Alloalcanivorax dieselolei B5: one gene and its partners. The protein of the gene in region 3 binds, or shares a complex with, the protein of the main gene of each other region. Links are inferred from orthologs where the notes say so. Each region holds a gene or a part of one and is shown on either strand. Other genes may lie near its edges. The genes, in order: dinB, B5T_RS13465 and dnaN.

The links.
Region 1: the proteins of dnaN (region 3) and dinB are in contact, whole or in part, in a solved structure (PDB 1OK7), measured with the Escherichia coli proteins. The link is inferred for Alloalcanivorax dieselolei B5 from one-to-one orthologs.
Region 2: the proteins of dnaN (region 3) and B5T_RS13465 are in contact, whole or in part, in a cryo-EM structure (PDB 8GIZ), measured with the Escherichia coli proteins. The link is inferred for Alloalcanivorax dieselolei B5 from one-to-one orthologs.

The regions. Positions count from the first base shown.
Region 1 is NC_018691.1:3,725,578-3,728,581, forward strand. Bases 1-2,851 are described here. They hold dinB (DNA polymerase IV), read left to right. Parts: upstream 1-807; coding sequence 808-1,896; downstream 1,897-2,851. Other genes in these bases: B5T_RS16510 (FAD-dependent monooxygenase), read right to left, coding at 1-623; ppnN (nucleotide 5'-monophosphate nucleosidase PpnN), read left to right, coding at 2,088-2,851. Outside these bases: more of ppnN, read left to right, coding at 2,852-3,004. UniProt on the Escherichia coli protein: Poorly processive, error-prone DNA polymerase involved in translesion repair and untargeted mutagenesis. Copies undamaged DNA at stalled replication forks, which arise in vivo from mismatched or misaligned primer ends.
Region 2 is NC_018691.1:3,029,736-3,032,887, forward strand. The notes cover bases 98-3,096. They hold B5T_RS13465 (DNA polymerase III subunit delta'), read right to left. Parts: upstream 2,103-3,096; coding sequence 1,092-2,102; downstream 98-1,091. Other genes in these bases: B5T_RS13455 (TatD family hydrolase), read right to left, coding at 98-618; B5T_RS13460 (PilZ domain-containing protein), read right to left, coding at 686-1,033; tmk (dTMP kinase), read right to left, coding at 2,099-2,725; mltG (endolytic transglycosylase MltG), read right to left, coding at 2,722-3,096. In the rest of the region: more of B5T_RS13455, read right to left, coding at 1-97; more of mltG, read right to left, coding at 3,097-3,152. UniProt on the Escherichia coli protein: Part of the beta sliding clamp loading complex, which hydrolyzes ATP to load the beta clamp onto primed DNA to form the DNA replication pre-initiation complex.
Region 3 is NC_018691.1:762-3,738, forward strand. What follows is about bases 1-2,824. They hold dnaN (DNA polymerase III subunit beta), read left to right. Parts: upstream 1-774; coding sequence 775-1,875; downstream 1,876-2,824. Other genes in these bases: dnaA (chromosomal replication initiator protein DnaA), read left to right, coding at 1-736; recF (DNA replication/repair protein RecF), read left to right, coding at 1,933-2,824. Also shown: more of recF, read left to right, coding at 2,825-2,977. UniProt on the Escherichia coli protein: Confers DNA tethering and processivity to DNA polymerases and other proteins. Acts as a clamp, forming a ring around DNA (a reaction catalyzed by the clamp-loading complex) which diffuses in an ATP-independent manner freely and bidirectionally along dsDNA.

The DNA of each region.
Region 1 (3,004 bases), 3.7 Mb from region 3 along the record:
GGGAGCAGGAAGCCGTGGCTCTGATCCTCCGGCAGATCCAGTTCCATATCCAGGTCCGCCAGCAGAAAGGTCTCTTCGTAATCCATGCCTTCGAAGGGCAGGCCGAGCAATTCCCGCACCCGGGAATGGGCGCCGTCCGCGCCCACCAGGATCTCTGCTTCCACTTCGGTGACTTGCTCGCCAACACGGACCCGGGCCCGCACCCCGGCGCCATCCTGTGAGCAGTCGAGCAGTTCGGCGTCGCGCCACAGTTCCCCGCCAAGGCTACGGAAACGTTCCTCCAGCACCGCTTCCACCTGTGACTGCGGGCAGCTGAGCAGGGCCGGCTCCGGCGTGTCCAGGGCGGTGAAATCCAGATGCAGCAGGGGCCCTTTCTCGCCATGGAGATTCACTGCCCGAATCGGACGGCTGCGTTCACGCAGGGTTTGCAGTACCCCCATGGCGTCGAGGAATTCCAGGGTGCGGGCGTGCAGCCCCAGCGCCCTGGACCAGGGCCGGCGTTGCGGCAGGCGGTCGATGATGCGGCAGGGAATGCCGCCGCGCAGCAAATTGACGCCCAGGGTCAGGCCGGTGGGGCCGGCGCCGACGATCAGTACTTTGGCTTGACGTGATCCCGTGATCATGAATGCGATGCTACAATCGGTGTATGAAAAGCCGTCATGCGCGGCCGGCTCCCCGGAACAGATGCGACGGCGGCCCCGCCGTCGAGGATGCCCGTGCAACCCGCCACCGGCACCGCGACGAAATGTATCACATCCAGGGCCGCCCGCGCGTCGCGGTCCGCCCATTCCTGCCCCCGGAAGCGTCATGAGCCGCAAAATCATCCACGTTGATTGCGACTGCTTCTACGCCGCGGTGGAAGTCCGCGACGAGCCGCGCCTGCGCGGCCGGCCAGTGGCGGTGGGCGGCGATCCCCAGCGCCGGGGTGTTATCGCCACATGCAATTATCCGGCCCGGGACTTCGGCGTGCGCTCGGCGATGTCCTCCGCCCAGGCCCTGCGTTTGTGTCCGGAGCTGGTCATACTGCGCCCGGACTTTGACAAATACCGCCGGGTCTCCGCGCAGATTCAGGACATTTTTCGAACCTTTACTCCGATTATCGAGCCGCTGTCCCTGGACGAGGCCTTCCTGGACGTGAGCGAGAGCCCGTTGCACAGCAACAGTGCCACGCGTATCGCCGAGGCCATCCGCCAGCGGGTACGCGACAACGTCGGCATCACCGTGTCCGCCGGCGTGGCGCCGAACAAGTTTCTCGCCAAGGTGGCCAGCGATTGGCGCAAACCGGACGGCCTGTTCGTGATCGCGCCGGATCAGGTCTCGGCGTTCGTGGCGGCGTTGCCGGTCACCCGCATCTTCGGCGTCGGCCGGGTCACCGCGGAGAAAATGGCGCTGCAGGGCATCCGCACCTGCGCCGATCTGCAGCCTCTGAGCCGGCTGGAACTGGCTCAGCAGTTTGGCAGCTTTGGCGAGCGCCTGTATCACCTGTGCCGGGGCGAGGACGACCGGCCGGTGCAGACCAGCCGGCGGCGCAAATCGGTCAGCGTGGAGGAGACCTACCACCAGGACCTGACCCATTTCAGCGACTGGCTGCGGGAACTGGCGGCACTGATGCCCCGTCTGGAGCAGCGCCTGGACCGTCTCGACAGCCACTATCTGGTGCAGGGCCTGACGGTGAAAGTGCGTTACAACGACTTCCGCATCGTCAGCGCCGACCACACCGAAACCGCCCTGGACAAAGCCGTGTTCGAGCACTTGCTGCGGCAACTGTGGGAGCGGCATTCGGCCCCGGTGCGCCTGCTCGGCATCGGCGCCCGCCTGCGTGATCTGAAGTCTCCGCAACAACCGGACCTGTTCCCGGAGGAGAGGGAACGGGCGTTGCGGGAGAAGCGGCAGTGAAACGCTACGACACCCAAGAGTAACAACGCCGCTGTAGGAGCTTGCCCTGCAAGCGAATTCTTTAAGCAAGGCTCAATTCGCTTGCAGGGCAAGCTCCTACAGTGGACTTGTAGCTGGTCAGGAACCTTGATTCCCCCATCACCAGCCCTCAGATTAGGGGTCTGAACCCCTGGAGCAAGGAACCGCCCTGAATGACCGTCATTAACGCGGCCACCGCCACGCGGCCGGCCACAGTGTCCACTATCGTCGCCCCGGAAGGCAGCCTGGAAGTACTCAGCCAGCAGGAGGTGGAACGTCTGCGTGATACCTCGTCACGGGGGCTGCATGATCTGCTGCGCCGCTGCGCGCTGGCGGTGCTCAACGCCGGCACTCCCACCGACGACAGCCGCCAGGTGCTGGAAACCTACGCGGATTTCGATATCCAGGTGATGCAGGAAGACCGCGGCCTGATGCTCAAGCTGGACAACGCACCGGCCGGTGCTTTCGTCGATGGCCGCATGATCCGTGGTATCCGCGAGCATCTCTCGGCGGTACTGCGCGACATTGTCTACGTGGCCAACGAGATTCACACCGGCGGCCGTTTCGATCTGAACAGCACCGACGGCATCAGCAACGCGGTATTTCATATCCTGCGCAATGCCGGCGTGCTGCACGCCGGCGAGACCCCCAATCTGGTGGTGTGCTGGGGCGGCCATTCGATCTCCCGGGAAGAGTACGACTACAGCAAGAGCGTGGGCTATCAATTGGGGCTGCGCCATCTGGACATCTGCACCGGTTGCGGCCCTGGCGCCATGAAAGGCCCGATGAAGGGTGCCCATGTGGCCCACGCCAAACAGCGCCGTCGTAATGGCCGCTATCTGGGGATTTCCGAGCCCGGCATTATCGCCGCCGAAGCCCCCAACCCCATCGTCAATGAACTGGTGATCATGCCGGACATCGAGAAGCGTCTGGAGGCGTTCGTGCGGGTCGCCCACGCCATCATCGTTTTTCCCGGCGGTGTCGGCACCACCGAGGAGATTCTTTATCTGCTCGGCGTCCTGCTGCATCCGGCCAACCAGCATCTTCCGGTTCCCGTGGTCTTCACCGGGCCGGCGGACAGCGCCGAGTA
Region 2 (3,152 bases), 3.0 Mb from region 3 along the record:
CAAACGTTCCACCGGCAACGCGGCGACGGTTTCACGCAGCGCTTCCGCGTTGCGGAAAGTGACGATACCGGAAATGGAGATGTAAAAACCCAGCTCGATGGCCTGCTCCGCCATGTCGCGGTCCTCGGTGAAGCAGTGCAGGACGCCCCGCACCCGCCCTTCCCCATGCTCGCGCAGCAGCGCCAGGGTATCGTCCTTGGCGCCGCGGGTGTGTACCACCAGCGGCAGACCGGTGTCGCGGGCGGCGCGGATATGCTCAACGAAACGCTTTTGCTGCCACTCCCGTTGCTCCTTGGCGTAGAAGTAGTCCAGACCGGTTTCGCCGATGCCCACCACCCTGGGATGGTCCGCCAGGCCGATCAGTTCCGCCGCGTCCGGTTCATGCACGTCCTTGTAGAGCGGGTGCACACCGACGGTGGCGAACACCTCCGGCTGGGTTTCAGCCATCTCCCGCACCCGTGGAAAGGTCTCCAGATCGACACCGATGCACAGCATGGTGCCCACGCCGTCGGCGCGGGTGGCGGCCATGAGGGCCTGAAAATCACCTTGGTAGGCGTCCAGATTGAGGCGGTCCAGGTGGCAATGGGAGTCCACCAGATCAAGGGTCTCCGTAGACATGAAACACTCCGTATTGAACTGCGGGCATTCTACATGAAACGGGATCCCGGGTGCCGGACGACAGGCGCTACATCGTATGCGTGGGCCGGTCCGATTGCAGCGAGCCGGCGAGGTGATTTTCTATGGTGCGCCGGGCGGTATCGTCCTGGTCGGAGAACTGCACGCCAATGCCGGCACTGCGGTTGCCCTGGGCGCCTCGTGGCGTGATCCAGACCACCCGGCCGGCAACCGGTATTTTCTCCGGCTCATCCATGATGCTGAGCAGGAGAAAGATCTCCTCCCCCAGTTGATAGGCTTTCTCGGTCGGCACGAACAAACCGCCGTTGCCGATAAACGGCATGTAAGCGGCGTACAGCGCCGCCTTGTCCTTGATACTCAGTGAAAGAATGCCACTACGGCCCCCCGGCATCTTCATGCCACCCCCCTGTCGCGGTACTGCTTGTGATTGTTGTGCATGCCAATTCCGTGGGCGATTACTGCAAGGCGGCGTCCACGCCCACCAGCACCAGCATCCATTGCTCCATGAGCAATTCCTTGTTCGGGTTGGCGCCGGCCAGGATCTGCCGGCGGCCTTCCTGAATCCGTTGGGTGGCGCGCATCAACCGCGCCACCGGAACGGTATCGGCCAGCTGCCGCAGCAGCGGCTCCAGTTGCGCATCGCCTTCGCCGGCGGGTATGGCCGCGCCCCCAAGCGCCGCCAACCGCGTCGCCCGGGCCAACCAACCATACAATATCCGCGCCATGGTGTCCGGCTCGAACGCCGCCAGGGCCTGCGCCCCCTGGGCCGGAGACAGACGCCCCTGGGCCACTCGCAATACCTGCTCGGCGAGACGACGGCGATCACTGAACCAGTCCGCGTCCTGCAGCACCAGCGCTTTCAAAGGCGCGCCCTGGGCCGCGTCCAGTAATGCCGGTGCCACCTCCCCGACCTGTGGCGTCAACCAGGAGAGCGCCTGATCGGCGGCGGGCACCGGCAACAACCGTTGCTGGCAACGGCTGCGCACGGTGGGCAGCAGCAGGCTGGGCTGATGGCTGACCAGAATCAGGGTCATGCCCGGTCCCGGCTCTTCCAGAGTCTTGAGCAGCGCGTTCTGCGCACTGCGGTTGAGCGCTTCCGCCGGGGACAACAGCGCCAGCCGCCCGCCGCCGAACTGGGCGGTGCGGGAGCAGAACTCCACCAGGCGCCGCACCTGATCGATCTTGATCGCGCGGCTGCCTCCTTCCGGTGTCAGCACGTGCATGTCCGGGTGGGTACCGGCGGTACTCAGATGGCACGCCTCGCACTGGCCACAGGCCACGCCGGCGCTGGGTTGCCGGCACAACAGCGTCTGCATCAACGACTGCGCCAGCCGGTATTTGCCGATGCCTTCGGGACCGGCCAGCAACAGGGCATGGGGTAAACGCTCACGCTGGTGCTGATCCAGCAGCCGCGCCATCTCCTCCTGATGCCAGGGACAGGGTACCTGTACCGGCGCTTTGCTCATGCCTCCTCCGTAATCGCGTCCACCCAGGCGCCCAGGCGCTGGCGCACCTGCTCCAGCGGCCGGGTGGCGTCCACCTGCACGAATCGGCCGGGTTCATTGCGGGCCCGCTGCAAATAGCAGTCACGCACCCGCTGGAAAAAGTCACGGCTCTCCTGCTCGATGCGATCCAGCTCTCCCCGTTTGCCGGCGCGGGCCAGCCCCACTTCCACCGGCACGTCGAACAGCAGGGTGTAATCCGGCGCCACCCCGGCCAGCACCAGCCGTTCAAGGATGGCAATGGCATCGTGGTCCAGGCCACGCCCGGCGCCCTGGTAAGCCCAGGTGGCGTCCATGAAACGATCGCACAACACCCATTCGCCACGGGCCAGGGCGGGCCGGATCAGAGCGTCCAGGTGCTGGGCACGGGCGGCGAACACCAACAGCAATTCGGTGGTATCGGCCATCGGCTCCTCGCTGGGCGCCAGCAGCACCTGACGGATGCGCTCCGCCAGTTCGGTGCCGCCGGGCTCCCGGGTGACACGCACCGTCTTGCCGCGCTGACGCAGGCGTTCAGCCACCCATTCCAGGTTGACGCTTTTGCCGGCGCCCTCACCGCCCTCAAGCGTGATGAAGCGGCCGCTCACGGTGCCGCTCCCGGGCTTGAGCGGTAATCATCACGCCGGTTGAGCTGGTATTGGCGTACCGCGCGCCGGTGCTCCGCCAGCGTATTGGAGAAGGTGTGGCTGCCGTCGCCACGGGCGACGAAGTACAACGCCTTGGTCTGTTGCGGATGCACGGCGGCGAAAATGGCATCGCGGCCAGGCATGGCGATGGGCGTCGGCGGCAATCCGGTGATCACATAGGTGTTGTAAGGGGTGGGTTCACGCAAATCAGCCCGGCCAATGCGGCCGGCGTAGCGCTCGCCCATGCCATAGATCACGGTGGGGTCGGTTTGCAGCCGCATTCCCAGGCGCAAACGATTGACGAACACACCGGCGATCTGGCCGCGTTCCTTGGCTACACCGGTTTCCCGTTCCACGATAGAGGCCATGATCAATGCCTGGTAAGGGT
Region 3 (2,977 bases):
GCGGTTCTACCGATCCGTGGATGCGCTCTTGATCGATGATATTCAGTTTTTTGCTGGGAAGGAGCAGTCCCAGGAAGAGTTCTTCCATACCTTCAACGCTCTGTTGGAGAATGGGCAGCAGATTATTCTGACTTGCGATAAATTTCCCAAGGAAGTGGATGGCCTGGAAGAACGCCTCAAGAGCCGGTTCGGCTGGGGATTGTCACAGCCCCTGGAGCCGCCGGAGTTGGAAACCCGGGTGGCGATCTTGAAGAAGAAGGCGGAAGAAGCCCGTATCGAGCTACCTAACGACGCGGCCTTCTTTATCGCCCAGCGCATTCGTTCCAATGTGCGGGAACTGGAAGGGGCCCTGCGCCGGGTTATTGCCCATGTGCGGTTTACCGGGGCGCAGATTGATATCGGTTTGATCAAGGAAGCCTTGAAGGATCTGATTGCGCTGCAGGCGCGGCAGATCAGTATCGATAACATTCAGCGCACCGTGGCGGAGTATTACAAGATCAAGATTCCGGATCTGCACTCGCCACGCCGCACCCGCTCGGTGGCGCGGCCAAGGCAGGTCGCCATGGCGTTGTCGAAGGAATTGACCAGCCACAGTTTGCCGGAGATTGGCGCCAGTTTTGGCGGGCGTGATCACACCACGGTGTTGCATGCTTGTCGAAAAGTGAATGAACTTCGGGAAACTAGCCCCGAAATTGAGGAAGATTACCAAAATTTGCTGAGAACTCTCACGTCTTGACGGCGCTGGGGTCGGCTCATCGATGACGGGAAAGGGACATGAAATTTTCGATCAACCGTGAACAGGTGCTTAAGCCGCTGCAGCAGGTAGCGGCGGTAGTTGAGAAGCGGCAGACGCTGCCCGTGCTCTCCAATGTGCTGGTGGAAGTCAGCGATGGCTGGCTGGCACTGACGGGCACCGACCTGGAATTGGAGCTGGTGGCTCGCCTGCCGCTGGAGGGGGAAAACCAGAGCGGTGAGACTACGGTCCCTGCTCGCAAGTTGGTTGATATTGTCAAAAGTTTACCGGCGGAAGCGGAGATCCGTTTTGAGGTGGATGGCGAGCGAATGCTGGTGAAATCCGGCCGCAGCCGATTTTCTCTGTCTACTTTGCCGGCATCCGAGTTTCCCAGCCAGGAAGAGGATAAGGCCGCGTCTGGATTTGACATCGCGCCGGGTGTTTTGCGCGGCTTAATTGATCGCACTGCCTTTTCCATGGCGCAGCAGGATGTGCGTTATTACCTGAACGGTATGTTGTTCGAACTGCGCCCCGGAGCATTACGCGCGGTGGCCACCGACGGCCACCGTCTGGCTTTGTGCGATGCGGAGCTGGAAGGCCCGGATCAGGAAGCCTCAGTGATTCTTCCGCGTAAAGGGGTTATGGAGTTGTCTCGTATTCTGGCGGACGCTGGTGAGATGGTGCGTCTGACCCTGGGCCGCAATCATGTTCGCATCGTCGCTGGTGCTATCACTTTTACCTCCAAGTTGGTGGACGGCAAGTTCCCTGAGTACGAGCGGGTCATCCCGAAAGACGGTCAGCGCCGGATTCTTGCGGATCGCGAGACTCTGCGGCAGGCCATGGCCCGTGTGGCGATTCTCTCCAATGAAAAATATCGGGGGGTTCGGGTGCAGTTGTCCGAGGGTAGCTTGAGAGTGGTGGCGAACAACCCGGAGCAGGAGGAAGCGGAAGAGGAAGTGTCCGTTGACTTCAACGGCTCTCCGCTGGAGATCGGTTTCAATGTCAGCTATCTGCTGGATGTGTTGGCCACACTGAATGGCCCTCAGGCGGATCTGGAGTTAGGGGACAGTAACAGCAGTGCCCTGATCACCGACCCGGAAGACAAAGCGGCGATTTACGTCGTTATGCCGATGCGCCTCTGATCAGCGGCGGTCCCAGGGCCTCGAGCACTTCCGAGGCCCTTACCCTCCTCCCTCCTTATGCTCACCGAACTCCGTCTCTCAGACTTCCGGAATTACCATCAGGCGGATTTTTCCCCCTCTTCGGGGTTGAATCTCATTTTCGGCGCCAATGGCAGCGGCAAGACCAGCTTGTTGGAGGCCATCTACTTTATTGGTAGTGGCGGGCGGTCTTTTCGAGGGGGGCGGCTGTCTCGCCTGGTTCGAGATGGCGCGTCCTCCGCCACCTTGTTTGCCGTGGTTGATCAGCCATCCGGAAAGCAGGACAGGCTGGGGGTGAGAAGAGCCTTATCCGGCATAGAGTCATTAAAGCTCAATGGCCAGACTCCCTCGGCATTGAGTGATGTGGCCACCCTTCTCCCTGTATTGGCGTTGCACCCGCAGTCCGTGGATTTGATATTTGGTGCTTCTTCTGTACGTCGACGATTCCTGGATTGGGGAATGTTCCACGTGGAACATTCTTTTTTGGCGGCTTGGAAGGAAGCCAACTCCCTACTCAAGCAGCGAAATGCGCTGCTTCGTGCAGGGAAAGCATCACAAAAGGAGCTGCGTTATTGGGACCAGAAACTGGCGGCTAGTTCTGCTACTATTGAAGGGTTGCGTAGACCGTATCTGGCTCGCTTGAAAACAGAATGGCGAAAGATCCTGGAGATGCTGTCTCCTGATCTGAAAGTTAATCTGGAACTGCATAACGGTTTGCGCCCTGGTGAAGACTATCTCCAGGCGCTGATTCGAACCGAGGAAGAGGACCGACGTCGAGGTTTCACACACGCGGGCTTCCATCGGGCGGATGTCAGAATCACGAAAGATGGTGTGGTGGCCCGGGATCGTGTCTCCCGTGGGCAAGCAAAGATTTTGTCTTATGCCCTGGTGCTCTCTCAGCTCCCCATGATCTCGGAAGCAAACAAGGTCTGTACTCTCCTTGTGGATGATCTGGGCTCTGAGCTGGATCAGACTCATCGGGATACCCTGTTGCGCTTTCTGACCATGGGGAACCATCAGACATTGATCACGGCGGTGGACGCGGACCATTTGGGACGTGCCACCGTTGAAAACAGCGGTGCTG